Regions from separate parts of the Zhaonella formicivorans genome, predicted to be linked through region 2. Evidence: riboswitches for the same ligand, from Rfam matches in the RefSeq annotation. Region 2 holds a riboswitch; each other region holds the start of a gene.
The links. Region 2 has a riboswitch for thiamine pyrophosphate ahead of thiW (energy coupling factor transporter S component ThiW). Riboswitches for the same ligand answer to the same signal wherever they lie in the genome.

Region 1: another riboswitch for thiamine pyrophosphate. It lies ahead of thiC (phosphomethylpyrimidine synthase ThiC); the one in region 2 lies ahead of thiW (energy coupling factor transporter S component ThiW).
Region 3: another riboswitch for thiamine pyrophosphate. It lies ahead of thiT (energy-coupled thiamine transporter ThiT); the one in region 2 lies ahead of thiW (energy coupling factor transporter S component ThiW).

What each region holds. Positions count from the first base shown of each region.
Region 1 covers NZ_CP085524.1:3,012,232-3,017,807, forward strand. Annotated here, with positions in the region: gene EYS13_RS14790 (DUF1638 domain-containing protein) at 1-127, opposite strand, end outside; gene speD (adenosylmethionine decarboxylase) at 442-1,269, shown strand; gene EYS13_RS14800 (pyruvoyl-dependent arginine decarboxylase) at 1,298-1,756, shown strand; TPP riboswitch at 1,860-1,971, shown strand; gene thiC (phosphomethylpyrimidine synthase ThiC) at 2,173-3,471, shown strand; gene purF (amidophosphoribosyltransferase) at 3,482-4,897, shown strand; gene argC (N-acetyl-gamma-glutamyl-phosphate reductase) at 5,173-5,576, shown strand, end outside.
Region 2 covers NZ_CP085524.1:470,049-475,624, reverse strand. Annotated here, with positions in the region: gene cytX (putative hydroxymethylpyrimidine transporter CytX) at 1-1,230, opposite strand, end outside; gene thiM (hydroxyethylthiazole kinase) at 1-34, opposite strand, end outside; gene thiD (bifunctional hydroxymethylpyrimidine kinase/phosphomethylpyrimidine kinase) at 1,230-2,030, opposite strand; gene thiW (energy coupling factor transporter S component ThiW) at 2,032-2,532, opposite strand; TPP riboswitch at 2,749-2,861, opposite strand; tRNA gene EYS13_RS02365 (tRNA-Leu) at 3,287-3,376, opposite strand; tRNA gene EYS13_RS02360 (tRNA-Cys) at 3,387-3,462, opposite strand; tRNA gene EYS13_RS02355 (tRNA-Gly) at 3,471-3,545, opposite strand; tRNA gene EYS13_RS02350 (tRNA-Phe) at 3,587-3,662, opposite strand; tRNA gene EYS13_RS02345 (tRNA-Asp) at 3,670-3,745, opposite strand; tRNA gene EYS13_RS02340 (tRNA-Val) at 3,749-3,824, opposite strand; gene speB (agmatinase) at 3,987-4,838, opposite strand; gene speE (polyamine aminopropyltransferase) at 4,850-5,576, opposite strand, start outside.
Region 3 covers NZ_CP085524.1:1,943,295-1,948,870, forward strand. Annotated here, with positions in the region: gene cooS (anaerobic carbon-monoxide dehydrogenase catalytic subunit) at 1-1,806, opposite strand, end outside; gene thiT (energy-coupled thiamine transporter ThiT) at 2,369-2,899, opposite strand; TPP riboswitch at 2,948-3,061, opposite strand; gene EYS13_RS09595 (DUF4914 family protein) at 3,153-5,033, opposite strand; gene EYS13_RS09600 (NAD(P)-dependent malic enzyme) at 5,508-5,576, opposite strand, start outside.

The DNA of each region.
Region 1 (5,576 bases), 770 kb from region 2:
GTTCCCTGGTTAATTTAGTAGGGACCCGGTGCAGCGCGTATTCCAGAAATTCGCATTCCAGTTCCGGAGGCTTCACCGCCAGCACCTCATCCTCCATAGTTTTGCAGGCAAAAATCTTACACTTCATAAATCTTTCCCTCTATGTCATCTTAGGTTATGCGTTTTTCTTTTACAACAAATTATGTCATAATTCAGATAATTGGCCGGAGTATATTATAAGTACATATATTAAGTACATATATTATAACTTGCAGTTCATTTCCTGCACAGGGAAAAAAACGGCATGTCAGGTAAAATACCTGTTTCTATTGGGCAAGTTTCCTGCCTAGACCATAAGCATAAAGCAATTGCCGGGCCTGGGTTATTACAAGTATATTTTTTTCCTAGAACTGCACAATATTTTAGGTGGTGAAGATTTAGACAAGTGGAAGGAGACAACCTGTGAAAATTAAACCAATAAACAAGAAATTGAAGCTCTATGGGTTTAATAACCTGACCAAAACGCTGAGCTTTAATTTGTATGACATCTGCTATACCTTAAGTCCTGAACACCAAAAGGAATATATTGAATACATAGACGAGGAGTATAACGCGGACCGGTTAGTAAGCATTTTGACAGATGTGGCTAAAATCATCGGTGCCAACGTGCTCAACGTGGCCAACCAGGACTATGACCCGCAAGGGGCAAGCGTTACCATGCTGGTGGCAGAAAATGAGGTGCTGCATGAACAGCCGGTGAATGTAGTTGATAATGAGTCACCGGGACCTTCGTCGGAAGCGGTTGTGGGACATTTGGACAAAAGCCATATTACAGTCCATACTTATCCGGAAAGCCATCCCTACAAAGGCATTAGCACGTTCCGTGCTGACATAGACGTTTCCACTTGCGGCCAGATATCACCCCTTAAAGCCTTAAATTATTTAATCACCAGCTTTGAACCGGACATCGCCATTATCGATTACCGGGTCAGGGGGTTTACCCGGGATGTAAACGGCAAAAAATATTATATCGACCATAAGATTAACTCCATCCAAAACTATATGACCGGTAAAACCCGGGAACTATACCAGATGATCGATGTAAATATTTATCAGGAGAATATCTTTCATACCAAGATGATTCTTAAGGAATTCGATTTGGACCATTATTTATTCGGGACTGCCAAGAAAGAACTGCCACCGGCAGAACGGAAAAAAATCAAGCAGCGCATCAAAAAGGAAATGCTGGAAATATATTATGGTAAGAATATGCCGACAGTCAGGGGCTAATTGAAAAATGTTTCGAGGAGTTGATTATATGCTTCCAATTCCCAAAAAATTTTTTGTGACTAGCGGCTGTGCGGAAGGTGATTCTGAGTTAACTGCTTTTGACGGGGCGTTGTTAAAGGCCGGCATCGGAAACATAAATTTGCTGAAAGTCAGCAGCATCCTTCCCCCCGGTGCCCAATTTGCGCCCGGTCTTGAGTTCCCAGCGGGGGCCATGGTACCTACCGCTTATGGTACTATTGTCTGCACCGAACCGGGTACCACGATTGCGGCTGCCATAGCAGTGGGCCTATCTGAAAGTTCTTTCGGAATAATTATGGAGTTAGTAGGCAAACTTACCAGGCAAGAGGCGGAAGAGAAAATCCAAGGCATGGTTCAAGAGTCTTTTGCCATGAGAAAAATGGAATTGAAAGAAATTAAAATCTCGGCAGCAGAACATACCGTACAAAAAATAGGGTGCGCTGTGGCAGCGGCACCCATGTGGTATTAGCAGTTAAAAAACTGCTTCCACAACCTCTTACCTTTATTTGTATTTTTTGCTTGTTTTTGTATTAGATATAGGCTAAAATAAAGATAAATTTAAATAAAACTGCATCTTGCACTAGGGGAGCTGAAGAGGTCAGCTGAGATGAAGAACCGATGAATTCTTTGACCCTTGAACCTGATCTGGATAATGCCAGCGTAGGGAAGTGACGCGTATCATGTACAAATTATTTTGTACGTTGAATTGTTAGCACAAATCTCACCTGGGATTTGTGCTTTTTATTTTGGCGTTATTTCCCGGAAAATGACAACTGAATTAAGCTGGTAACCATTAACTGGGGGGGATCCTTATGTCTAACTAAGTGTTAATGTGTTCAAAGCTATTCTCTTTTTTGAATTTATCCTAAGAAAGGTGTGAAGACAATGACCCAACTGGAAGCGGCTAAAAAAGGTATTATCACGGAGGAAATGGAGAAAGCGGCCCGGTTCGAAAAGATATCTGCGGAAGAACTGCGGGAAAAAATCGCCTCAGGGGAAGCAGTATTACCCTGTAATGTAAACCACAAAGGAATTACCCCTATGGCTGTAGGGAAAGGTTTATCTACCAAGGTAAATGCTAATCTTGGTACATCCGATGCTTATCCGGAAGTAGAAAAGGAACTGGAAAAATTGCATGCAGCCATTAAGGCAGGAGCAAATTCGGTGATGGATTTAAGCACAGGAGGAGATATTGACCAGGTTAGAAAAAAGATTATTGAGGCCAGTCCTGTGATGGTTGGTTCTGTTCCAATGTATCAAGTTCTGGTGGAGAACCAGAGAAAGGGCAAAGGCATGATTGAAATGACGGCAGATGATATTTTTGCCGGCATTGAAAAACACTGTGCGGACGGTGTGGATTTTATTACCGTTCACTGCGGTGTAAATTTGGAAGTCATCGAGGAATTAAAAGAAAAGGGTAGAGTTATGGACATTGTTTCCCGGGGAGGATCTTTTATCACGGCTTGGATGTTGCATAACCAAAAACAGAACCCCTTATATGAAGAATTCGACCGGCTTTTGGAAATCGCTAAAAAGTATGATGTTACTCTAAGCCTTGGAGATGGGTTAAGGCCCGGGTGTCTGGCAGATGCTACCGATGCTCCGCAAATTCAAGAATTAATGATCCTGGGAGGACTGGTAAAAAGGGCAAGGGAAGCAGGAGTTCAAGTGATGGTAGAAGGTCCTGGCCATGTGCCTCTAGACCAAATTGAAGCCAACATGAAGCTGGAAAAGACATTATGCTATAATGCGCCTTTTTATGTGTTAGGGCCTATAGTGACCGATGTAGCACCGGGGTATGATCATATTACCTCTGCCATAGGCGGCGCTATAGCAGCTTCGTCAGGCGCTGACTTTCTCTGTTATGTGACACCGGCGGAACATCTTGGCCTGCCTACGGTGGAAGATGTGAAAGAGGGGGTAATTGCAGCCAGGATCGCAGCCCATGCCGCCGATATTGTCAAAGGTGTAAAAGGCGCCTGGGAGTGGGATCTGGAAATGGCCAAAGCCAGGAAAGGATTGGACTGGCAAAAGCAAATTGACTTATCTATGGACCCTGAAAAAGCGGCTAAAATGCGCAAAGAGAAAAATGAAGATGATCAGGAATGCTGCACCATGTGTGGCAAGTTCTGCGCCTACAAGCTGATCAGCGAATATCTGGGAACTACATTTACAGGTTGTTAAGTTTACAAAGATGAAAAAGGCTGTATTCCCTTTAGAAGAAGATAAACCCCGCGAGGAATGCGGGGTGTTCGGTATCTATGCTCCCGGTGAGGATGTTGCCCGTCATACTTACTACGGGCTCTGTGCACTCCAGCACCGGGGGCAGGAAAGCGCGGGCATAGCAGTAGCGAATGGGCATGAAATCAAAATCCACAAAAATATGGGATTGGTAACGGAAGTTTTTGCTGAAGACATCTTTAAGCAGTTGAAAGGTAACTTGGCAATTGGGCATGTGCGTTATTCCACCACCGGGGAAAGTTCAATAGCAAATGCCCAGCCCTTAATATCCCCTTATAATTCAGGGAGCATTGCCTTAGCTCACAATGGACACCTGGTTGATGCAGTTGTCGTTAGATCCGGTCTGTTGAAAAAGGGACTGACTTTGCAGACAACCAGTGACAGTGAGGTTCTTTTAAAGTTTATTGCCAGTTTTAGCTCCATTTCGTTGCCTGACGCGTTGAAAAAATGCATGGCAAAGCTGAGGGGAGCTTATTCACTGGTGGTGATGACCGAAAAACAATTAATAGGCATGCGGGACCGGAGAGGGATGAGGCCACTCTGCCTGGGGAGGTTTGGTAAGGGTTACGTTCTGGCTTCCGAGACCTGTGCCCTGGATAGTATAGGTGCTGAATTTATAAGAGATATCAAACCCGGCGAAATAGTTTGTATCGACGAAAACGGTCTTAACTCCTTGCAGGTAACTCCTGCCTGCCACCGCAGCTTGTGCATTTTTGAATATATTTATCTGGCCCGCCCGGACAGCATAATTGACGGCGAGCAAGTGAAAACGGTGCGGCTGGCCCTAGGCCGGCAGTTAGCCCGGGAATGCCCTACTCACGCAGATGTGGTAGTGCCTGTACCTGATTCGGGAAAGCTGGCCGCACTGGGTTATGCCACAGCATTAGGAACTCCCCTGCAAGAGGGTCTCAAAAAAAACCTTTGGGTAGGTCGTAACTTCATTCAACCTACCCAAATCCTAAGGGAAAAAACCATTAAACTCAAATTCCGACCGGTCAAGGAGGTTGTTCAAAGTAAAAGTGTGGCACTGGTGGATGATTCCCTGGTACGCGGTACTACCGGTCGCCAAATCGTTAAAATGTTACGGGATGCGGGGGTTAAAGAAGTGCACTTGCTGGTGAGTTCTCCACCTATACGCTATCCGTGCTATTTCGGAATAGATATTTCAGACCGGAAGCAGCTGCTGGCTGCCAGATATAGCCTGGAAGAAATAAAAAGCTATATCGGAGTTGACAGTCTCCATTATTTAAGCCTGGAAAACGTGTTGCAGGTAATGCAGGCCCCGGCTGAAGAATTTTGCTTGGCTTGTTTTAACGGAGAATATCCAATTGAGATAGCTGCTCTCGGAAAGTGCTATAAGATTATCTGATCCGATCAATAGGAACTGCAAAATGGGTTGAAGGTTGCAATTATTACTTGCAACCTTTTCTTTTACATGATACTAAAGCAATTTTTATAGCTTACTATCTACTGCGCCCCGTTTGTTAACGGTCTTTTATTATACTACTTTGTGAGAAAAGCAAAGGTTAGGCCGAAAATTATTGTTGTATTTTTATACAATGAAATGTATAATTATAAACATCATGGGAAACAGATATTAATTTAAACAAGTATCCAGTCCCTTGTCTGCGGGAGGTTGTAACAATGATTAAAGCAAGCATAATCGGAGCCACAGGCTATACAGGAGTTGAGCTGGTACGCCTGTTGGCCGGCCATAGAGAAGTGGAGTTGGTGGCTTTAACTTCACAAAGTTACGAGGCTGAGGATTATACAGCAGTTTATCCTAATATGACCGGTTACATAAATAAAAAATGCACCGCCCAAGACGTGCCGGAAATAATCGGGGCCAGTGACGTGGTTTTTATCGCGCTGCCGCACGGCCATGCCGTTCCGGTGGCTGCAGAAGCAGTGAAGCAAGGAAAGAAAGTAATCGACCTGGGAGCCGATTTTCGTTTCGACGACCTCAAAGTGTATGAAGAATGGTATAAAGTGGAGCATACGGGAGGCAGCCTGCTGTCTCGCGCAGTATATGGCTTACCGGAGATTAA
Region 2 (5,576 bases):
ATAAGATTGCTGCGATTTTTTCATATATTTCCAATTTCCAACCCACCCCAAGAGAGCAACGTAGATTATTGAGGTCAGAACCATCACGGGAACAGTAGTCCCCAAAATAAAGTCAAATCTGATCAGCATATAATACAACCCAATTCCTATTAGCCAAACTAGCATAGAGCCCCAGTTGATCAGCAGCTCTTCACTGATTTCCCGTTTTTTTCTGGTGATAAAATAATCAGTAAATAGTATTGCAAAGAGCGGAGCAAAAACTGACCCTATTGCATAAAGGAAATTTTCATACTGCTCTATGGGTACAATCACAGCAATAATAGTACCTATAATCCCCATGACAATAGCTACATTTTTCTCATTAAGTTTAGGGAAAATATTTAAAAACGTTACCCCAGCAGAGTAAACATCCAGAAAAGTAGTGGTCACTGTGGATAAAATAATAATGCCCAGCGCTGTAAATCCTAAGTTAGCTGCTATCATAATGGCCCCCGGTTCGGGATTGGCAAAGACGATCCCAGACACCATGCCGATGAGGTACATCCAGGAACTGCCCAGGAAATATCCCAAGAAACTGCCCAGCACAGCTCCCTTGGTATTTTTAGCGAACCTGGTATAATCTGCAATCAGCGGTAACCACGACAGGGGCATAATGACATTAAGCTCTAAAGCAGTTCCGAAACTGATTTCTCCCTCTACTTGAGCAGTAAAAAGCTCTCCCTTTTTGAAGACCACGTAACTTAGTACAATTGTCAGCAGAAAGAGCAATATCACTGCAGCCGCATTCAGCTTTTTAAAACCTGTCTGGCCGAGCATGATCCAAAGAATAATTAGCATCCCGATGACAATGCTCCACAAAGTAACATTGTCAAGAGACCACAGCATTTTGCCGATGATGTTCACGGAACGACCTCCGGAAATAATCATCACCGCCGTCCAGCCGATAAGCTGTAACATATTAAAAATGGAAAAGAGATAAGAGCCGTATATCCCAAAGGATATCCTGGTTGACATGATAGCCGGGGCCTTTGTATTGGCACCAATTATCCCTCCCAGAGCCAAAATGCCAACGCCGATTGCGTGTCCTAAGAGAATAACCAAAAGTCCAGTGCTCAACCCCAAAGGGGCTAAAAGTCCCCCAGTCATGATTTCCGCAATGGAGATGGCTGCACCAAACCACAGCAAAAAGAAATTAAACACCGACAAACTGCCTTGTCCCTCTATATTCATTACAACACACCTGCTTTCTTATATAAAATATAAAAATGATTCGTGGGCCCAACTCCTTTTCCAATAGCCAAAGAATGCTCAATAGCAATCGTGATGTATTGTTTAGCCTTCTCTACTGCCTCCGGTACGGAATACCCCAGTGCCAAGTTAGAGGCAATAGCAGAGGATAAAGTGCAACCGGTGCCATGGGTATTTTTAGTATGGATCCGATGGGATTTGTAATGATGCATCTCTTTACCGTCAAAAAGCACATCAACGGCCTCTTCATCCAGATGCCCCCCCTTGACCAATACGTTACGAGGGCCCATTTGAAAAATCACTTCAGCAGCTTCTTCCATTTCTTGTATATTTCTAATCTCCATCCCTGTAATAGCCTGGGCTTCGTGAATATTAGGGGTAGCAATGACTGCTAATGGCAACAGTTCCGCAATTAAAGCTTCTTTAGCTTCCGGCTGCAAGAGATTAAAGCCGCTTTTAGAGATCATCACCGGATCCAGCACCACGTTCTTAGCCCCGAACTTCACCAGCCCATGGGCAATTGTCTTAATGGCATTTTCTTGTGAAACCATGCCGATTTTAACCGCATCTACCTGAATATCCTCAAATACCGCAGTTATCTGCTTTCCAATGATCTCCGGTTCTATATCCTGGACAGCCCACACCCCTTGGGTGTTTTGCGCCGTTACTGCAGTAATTACGCTCATGCCAAAAACACCATGGGCGGAGAAAGTTTTCAAATCAGCCTGAATCCCCGCACCGCCGCTGGAATCAGAACCCGCAATAGTTAACACTTTTTTCAACTTATACCTCTCCCTTCGTGAGCTCCTTTAATGCTTTGTTTCTTTCAAAAAGACTTAAGACCAAGTAGCCGATTATGCTTCCCCCTACCGTACTCATTAAAAAGGGAGCTACATAGAAGAAGGCGGCTACATCCTTACCCAGTAAGAGTTTAGCAATGGGGTACGCAGCAAGGGCTCCTAAAATACCCGTACCAAATATTTCGCCCAGAGCGGCCCATAAATTGCTGTGGGTACCTCGAAAGAGCAGCCCTGCCAAGAATGCCCCCAACATGCTGCCTGGAAAAGCTAGCAAAGAGCCGGTACCCAGTATATTCCTCAAAAGAGAAATGGCAAAAGCGTTGGCAACAGCATACCAGGGCCCTAAGAGTACCGCTGACAGGACATTGATGGCATGCTGCACGGGAAAAACTTTAGCTGCTCCCACAGGAATGTAGATAAGGTGGGCAGACAAGGTGCCGATAGCCACAAGCATGGCAGATAAAGTAAGGCTTTTGGTTTTCATGCAACTTCTCCTCCTCTTTACCTTTAGCGCTGCAGGCAGGGGGTGCCAGTGAACTTCATCAGTGGAAGTATTTTCCCCCCACTTATGCTGGTTAAACCAATCGGGTTCAAAACTTCCGTTGTCTTCCACTTAGATAAGCAGGAGGCTTGTGGAGTTTAGAACGGGAAACAAAAGCACGAACCCTGATTCAGGATTCGTGCTGAAGATGCGTAAATGAGATACACTAGCTGACTTTCCTCCGCTGGCATTATCCAGATCAGGTATAAGGGTTTAAGATATCATCGGATCTTTATCTCAGCCGGCCTCACCCAGCTCCCCTAGCGCTAAAAGATATTTAATTTTCTTTAAAATTATTCTAGCATAACTCTACTTAATCTTCAATATTTTTCCATAGGCGTAATCCTCATCTTTACCTCCTGGCTTTGCAAACATCAGCAGTAAGACGAATACTCCAAAAACTGTGATAAAATCCGGAACCCTCTCCTATTTCTTCCAAAATTCCTGTCATAAAAAGTTAATCTTAATATAAAATTAGAAGAAAATCCTCAATAAATAACCAATGGATGTATGATCATGTCTTTTTATAAGTTGCAAAAAAGAGGCAATCTATGCGCAGCTATGAAGATAAAACTTTGGAAAAAAGTTACTGCAGGTGCTGGAGGCTGCTCGTGTTGCCTGTGTATTACACTGACAGGATTAACCATATAAAAAAGGACTCGTGCAATTTCGTAAATCGACGAATCCCTTACATATCTGGTGCCCGGGACCGGAATCGAACCGGTACGGGATTTGAGGTCCCGCAGGATTTTAAGTCCTGTGCGTCTGCCAGTTCCGCCACCCGGGCAATATTTATTTGGAGGCGACGCCCGGATTTGAACCGGGGAATAAAGGATTTGCAGTCCTCCGCCTTAGCCACTTGGCTACGTCGCCACATAAAATGGAGCGGGAAACGAGATTCGAACTCGCGACCCTCGCCTTGGCAAGGCGATGCTCTACCACTGAGCTATTCCCGCATCAGCAAAGGCAAGGCCAAATCCCTGCCTGGTATTTTAAATGGTGCCTCAGGGCGGAATCGAACCGCCGACACGAGGATTTTCAGTCCTCTGCTCTACCAACTGAGCTACCGAGGCAAAACTATGGCGGAGCCGACGGGAATTGAACCCGCGATCTTCGGCGTGACAGGCCGACATGTTAACCGCTACACTACGGCTCCTCATGGTGGGCGATGACAGGATCGAACTGCCGACATCTTGCTTGTAAGGCAAGCGCTCTCCCAGCTGAGCTAATCGCCCTTGTTTACCGGAACAGAACTTATTTTATCTCATTCCGGCTAACTTGTCAATAATTTTTTATTCGTAATTCTACGGTAATTCTACGCACTTTGCCGTTCAGAACAGTTCCTATTATAGCATGGGCTAAAAACAAAAGTCAAACACTAACCCTTAACTGGGACCTTAAAACGCTAAGATAGCTTCCCGTACCAGTTTTGCCGCAAGCAAGGCTGTGCGCTGAGACTGATCGACCATAGGCAAAACCTCTACAATATCCATTCCCACTACCGGCAACTTGCTCATAATATTAATAGCCTTAATAATTTCCTTGGCAGTACATCCTCCCGGCTCAGGAGTGCCTGTACCCGGCGCAAATGCAGGATCAACTACGTCAATATCGATGGAAATATAGACTGGACTGCCTTTCCAATTCTCCACAACCTGCTCCAGCGGACCAAGCAGTTCATCTATAAACATGTTGGTGTGCTCCCGCGCATACTCAAACTCTTCCCTGGTTCCCGAACGAATACCAAACTGGTAAAGCTGCTTTTTGCCAAGCAGCTCCGAAGCATACCTCATTACAGTAGCATGAGATTCCACTTCACCAATATAATCACAGCGCAAATCAGCGTGGGCATCAAAATGTAAAACTGCCAAATCAGGATACTTTTTCACCATAGCCTTAATAACAGCCAATGAGATTAGATGTTCTCCGCCCAGGAAAATAGGAAACTTCCCGTGTTCCACAATTTCACCCGCCGCCAATTCTATCCTGTTTAAGCTTTCTTTCACGTTGCCAAATGGCAAAATCAGGTCACCGTAATCATAATAGTTATAATCCGCCAGTTCTTTATCCTGATAGACACTGTACTCCTCCAACCCTGAGGAGACCATGCGGATAAACTGGGGGCCGTTACGGGAGCCGGGGCGAAAGCTTACAGTAAAATCCATGGGGGCTCCTATAAGTACAAATCTGGATGTGTCGTAGTCATCGGAACTCCCCATAAAAACTCCGGTACGCTCCGTTAGAGGCATTCGTATCCCCCCTATTTCAATAAATCGCCCACAAACTTAGGTAAAACAAATGAAGCTTTATGTACTTCAGGAGTGTAATATTTGGTGTCTAATTTTCTTAATTTAGACATATCAAGCTTTTCAGGGTCATAAACCTTGCTGCCCATGGTAAAGGACCATAAGCCGCCAGGGTAAGTAGGTACATTGGCAGTGAACAGCTTGGTAATGGGGAAAAGGCTACTGATATCTTTAAACACCCTGCGAATCAGGTCTTTATTATAAAATGGCGACTCAGTTTGCGCTACGAAAATACCATCGTCTTTCAGCGCCCTGTGAATAGCAGCGTAGAAGTCCTTGGCAAAGAGACCTACTGCAGGACCAACTGGGTCGGTGGAGTCTACTATTACGATGTCATAATAATTTTCTTTTTCTTTAATATGCTTTATTCCATCCTCTACCAGTACCTCTACCCTTGGATTGTTGCCGGCTATAGCTACCGAGATTTCCGGCAAATATTTTTTGGCAGCCTCGATGACAGCCTTATCAATCTCCACCAGGGTAGCCTTTTCAACGGTGTCATGCTTGATCATTTCCCTGATAGCTCCACCGTCCCCGCCACCAATAATCAGCGTTCTTTTCGGGTTAGGATGGGTATTTAAGGCTACATGGGTGATCATTTCATGATATACAAATTCATCTTCAATAGTAGTTTGAATGGCCCCGTCCAGTACCAGCATCCTGCCCCAAATATCCGTATCT
Region 3 (5,576 bases), 1.5 Mb from region 2:
GCCGGTTATCTCAACCAAATCTTCAGTCAAGAGCTTCACCAGTTCCGGGGCTCCGGTGACCGGTGGGGTCGGTGAAAGGTGGGTATACAACCCGAAGGCCAAAGCAAAAATTCCATCAATAGTCGCTTTTTGCTCCATGTATTGGGGAGCAGTCACCGCCACCGGCAAATCAGCCGTATCCACATCTAATGCTTTGGCAAGCTCACTTACCAGAACAGCTATGCGACCGGTGTCGGTACACGTACCAAAGCTCAATACCGGTGGAATGTTCAGGGCGCGGCAAACTTCTTGCAACCCCTTTCCAGCCCATTCTATTGCCTCCAAGCTGGTAAAGCCGGCAACTTCCAGCGCCTGATTGCCGCATCCTCCCGAAATCACGCAGATGTCTCTTTTGATCAGTTCCCTGGTTAACTCGGTAGTCATGTAATCATGGGGACCGTTGGCCAAAGTAGTGCAGTTAACAAGTCCCACCGCACCCTTCACTTTTCCTTCGGCAATTACCCTAACCAGAGGTTGGATAGTGCCTCCCAGAGCTTTCAAGATGGCTTCAACGCCAAAACCGGAATACCCCTTTTGAATTCTTTGGGGCACTCTGGGCTCTACCTTACCTTTGCGCTTTTTGAAATTTTCAATAGCTGCCAAAAGCATATCCCTGGCCTGACCCTCTACCTCTTGCGGCTTATAATCATAATGCTTCTCCACGCCTGGCACCCGTACCAGCCTGGTGGTTGACGCCAGGGTTACCTGATATTTCTCTTGGTAAGGAGCAAGGTAAGGGGGCGAGCAGTTTTCACTCATGCCAAAGAAATCAACAGCCCCTGTAGCCAGTAAAGGCTCAATGGCAAGCCAGTTTCCTGTCAAACCTCTAAATACCTCATCTACCTCGAAACGCTGCACTATTTCCTGGCCGCTCTCAATAGAACCAATAACTCTCAGTCCCTTAGCACCGGCTTGCCTTGCTTCTTCCTGGATTTCAGGATCATGGGCTTTCATCACCAGGGCTGCCCCGGTGAATGGTTCATGCCCGTTAAACACCACATTGACATAATCGGGATCTAAAATACCCAGGTCGTACTGCACTTCGTGGGGATATGGAGATCCTAAAATGATGTCAATGGCCCACTGCCCGGTCAGTTGGGCCCCGTAAATACATGCAATTCCGAGGCGCAGTGCTTTACGGGCCAAAGAAACATAATCGCCATCCACATTGGTAAGACAGCTTGCCGCTGTGTCTTTAATCTCATGCAAGGGACCTGATGGATACAGGGCAAGCTTTCTCCAGAGTTCAACCCTTTGCCGCGGGGCAAATACGTCAATCACTTTGGAGGGCTCATCATAGCCGCGGTGCAGTTCCCAATGCAGAAAATCCGCCAATCTTATTGCCACGTCATTCACCGAACCGGAAGTGTCCAGTTCCAACTGTTTGGCAAAGTGATACATTTTTTCTGTATCTTTGATTTTGTAGGGGGTCTGTCCTAAGGCGGTTGCCTTTAAAGTCCTGATTGCTTCGTAAGCCTGGTAGGAATAAGTAGATGTACCCATGACATTGCGCAAGAGCATATCCCTCATTGCCATGGCGTTACGGTCTATGCCGCAAACCCCCAGTACCGCCTCGGCCTTATCAGAAATCCGGCAAGGGCCGTTAGTGCACAGTTGACAGCTGACCCCGGCAACACAAAAGTTGCAGCGAATTTTTTCCTGGGGCGAGAACCTGTCAAAAGTGTTTGATATTTTGTCCTCTTTCAAGCGCTCATACATTTCCTGAACGGAAGGATGTACACTGACTTTTTCCGTGGTAAATTTCATCAGATCACCTCTCTAGTTTTTTCGAGGTTAGTATTTCCACTAGCCTGCAAAAAATGCTGGAATCGGTGACAAAAAAAGAGGGAAGCTGTATGCTTCCCTCAGACCGTCGACAAAGTATTATTAGCCCTCGCACAATTGTAACCCTTGTACCGCTGCTCCAAAGACTATCGCCAAGAGCGCTGGCCTGCTCAGGCTCTATGCAAGCCTTATGCACGACCGCATAAGGGCGACTAGACTTCTGCCGGCCCTAAAGGACTGGAATTTCTATGCATTATGAAACATAATGCTAGAAATTCTGGCGCGCTCACGCTTGGCACAAGCCAAGTCTTCTTTACGTTTGACTTCCAGCGGCACGCGGTGACGCGACTTCCTATCGCTCCACCGCTCTCGCGGCGTCCGTGCCGCTCGTCCGCTTCCAGTCAAACTCTTCGCAGAGCGCTCTAAGGCTTGTCATAATGTCGCAGCTACACACAATGGATTACAATTTTTGCATTTGTCTACAAGCTGAGGGAAGCCGTAAACTCCCCTCTCCTAATCATACTTCTAAACAAGTAATAACAAGCTACATCTGCTGAGCAACAAAATTTTTCAAGGGCTTATAAAGCACTCCCACTACCACAACAGAAATCACCAATTCGGGCAACAGGTAAGCGCCGTTATACAGGATTGAATAAACCCAAGGATTCATGCCGGGAGGAGCGTAGGATGCCCAGATAATTACCCCCGAAAGCACATGGGAAACGAAGCGGCCGAAAACAGCCAAAACTACTCCGGCAAAAGCCCCGGCATAGTTTTTTCTGGCCAAGCCGGCCAACCCCAGGAGCCCGAATGCTACCACATAATCGAGTAAAATTGAGAGTATATGGTAAGAATATTTTGGTCCCAGGATAAACTGGAGCGCCCCGTAAACCGCTCCGGCAAACAAACCAGGCCCGAGTCCCCACCTGAGGGCATAAATCATCACCGGCACCATGCTCCCTGCCGTTACAGACCCCCCGTAAGGGGCTTCGAAAATTTTTACATAGCTCAAAATTTGAGCTAAAGCAATTAATACTCCTGCCTCTACCATCGCTTTAGTCGACAGTTTCCCCATAAGATACCTCCTACAAATAAAAAAATGCTGCACTGGATAATGCAGCATTGTAAGTAGCTATAGTTTCCCTACGCTGGCATTACCCAGATCAGGTTCACGGGTCGTGAGTATCAGTAGGAACTCCCTCTCAGCCGGACTCATCCAGCACCCCTCACCTATGCAGTTCTAGACATATTTTACCATAAAGCTTTGTATTCTTCAATTATATTTTTATCTTTGTCGTGTTTATCTTTGTTATCAATAATCTTAATTCTTAATTCCCATATTCACAGGGAATCAGGCTAACGTACTCATCCAGCTTGGCATCGGAAAGGCAGGCTTCGATGATCTGCCGGCCAACGGGATGCAACTCAGATGTCAGGAAATGTTGCAATTCCCGCTTAAAGAAATCAGTCAGTATTTTGGCTCCGGCTTGGTAACCTTCCTCCCCTACCTCCGGCTGCAGGTCAACCTGGAGGAACACTTTGGGCAGGTAGGTCCCGTCAATCTTCAGCGAATCCAGAGCATATCCCAAGAGAGGGCATTTGGCGGGAGTCAATTGTTCTTTCCTGAATTTGGAACTGCCGCGCCGGGCAATATACTCCCTGGCCATCCATTCAGCCATAAAGCCCACTCTAAAGACACCTATATACTGGTTGGGAATCAAAATGTACCTGGTGCTTGGTGTATCCATAATTTGCTCCAGCAGGAGATTGGCCTGGTCCACCATTTTCCCGGTGGCAAAAGGCCAGTAAGAACCTACCCCTTCGCTGGTCATGCCCTCTGTATCAGTAATGCTGGGGTTGGAATGTCCCCTGGGGGCAACCAGCCTCCACAGCCAGGCGAGGCTAGGCGGCAGTACATGGAACAAGCCGATAATGCCGTAGTTCGGATTATCCCTGGTGCTGGGCGGGGTCCTTACCCCGAAACTGCGAATGTTGACTTCCACCGGTTCATTGACAGTGTTCGGGAAAAACCTCCTAGGAACAATGACCCTGGGGTTTGGGCAGGGTTTCCCCGGTTCATCCAGGGTGTGCTCCCAGATCAAGCAGGTCGAACCCGGTGCAGCGTCAATATTTAAAAAGATCAAAGGAGCAGGCGGGTGGATAGTTAATTCCTCAATTTGGGGATCAGTACCGTACTTTTTAATATGGTCAACCCTGATAAACCAGCCCGCTTCGGCATCGGTTACAACCAGCCGCTTTTTGCCGTCCTGCAGCCCTGGAGGACATAACGCCATGTCATCGGTCACAGGCTGCAGTTCAGAGCTGTCTGAAATTTCCAGGTAATGCCTTTCCCTGGTCACAATATTTTCTCCCAGCAGCACCTTACCGTCGGCTTCCCGGTGAAACTGCTGGAGCATCTCGCTCTTACCGCCGCCGCTGGCCCCTTCATGCATTATGGTAAAAATATTTTCGTAGGGAGTGATAACTTTAACGGTGGATCCATGCAGAGTAACCCAGCCTTCTGTTTCCCCGATGTTTAACAGCACGCCGTAAATGCCTTTTTTGGCGCTTGGCCCCGGATAGAGATTATAGGAGAAAAGCTCATGGATGTTTTCTCTCCTGTTATGCACCACCACCTGCTTATTGTCGAAATGGGTGTGGCGGAAAGGCGGCGCCACACAGACGATAGCTTTCGGGGTGAATTCAGGAGGGATACGGTCGGGAGACAAAAACTCCTGTAAATCAGCCAAAGCCGCTGCAAAAAAGCCGGCATTGGCGGGAGCAACCAAAAGGGCCGGGTACCCTAAGGTTGAGCCCCCTGCCATAAAAGGCAGCACAATCAGGGGTTGCTGCTCCAGCCACTCAAAAGTTGCCGTGCGCAGCGGTTTGAAATCCTGACCGAAACGGTCTTTGTACCTCTCTTTATCCGTCTCCCCTTTGTCAGCAACAACCATGCAATCAGGATCTCTTCTTCTCATGTAAATATCGGTATAATTTACGGCTATGCCGTTCTTGCAGCGGGTAACGGTAGCTTCTACAATTCGCCCGATACCTGGGATGTCGTAAGCAACCTCATAAAAGTCCTTTCCTTTATTGCCTAGGGCCAGCTCCAGCAATTCTTCCCTGCTCCCGGGGATAATTACCTCGGTATTTTGTAAAATGTGCAGCAAATCCGGAGGCAACTTAAATTTAGCAAACATCTCTGTCATCTGTTCCTCTCCTCTCAGTACAAACCTACGCTGTACTTTTTTATTGAAAAAGCCAATAATAATAAGTACAGGCACTCATTATCATTGGCCTAAAAACTCTGATTTACCTGACAAAAACCGGCTAGCTAAGTTTATAAATTTTTATTATCATAACAAATCAGAGCATATCTTGCAATCCATTCCCGTTAAGTATACTGCATTACAGGCTGGAAATGCTCCTATGGGTTATTTAAAAATTCAACTTTCGCAGAAACAAAAAGCTAATTTTTCCTTGAAACACTGGTTGAGCAGTCTGCCGACTTGATGTGCTTGCAAAAAATAGTTCGTTGTTTAATGTAGATACAAAAAAAGATAGGTTGAGAGTCCATAATCTCAACCTATCTTCAAAAAAAATTTACGTTTCAACGCAAGACCCTCTAAATCAGTCCTTGGCGGGTCCTGGGCCACCGGAAAATCAAGTTCAATATTGCAGTGCTACTTTATTGCAGCAATGGCGAAAGTCTTCTCTTCAATATCAGACGGATCCACTTTTATTCTTGCTAC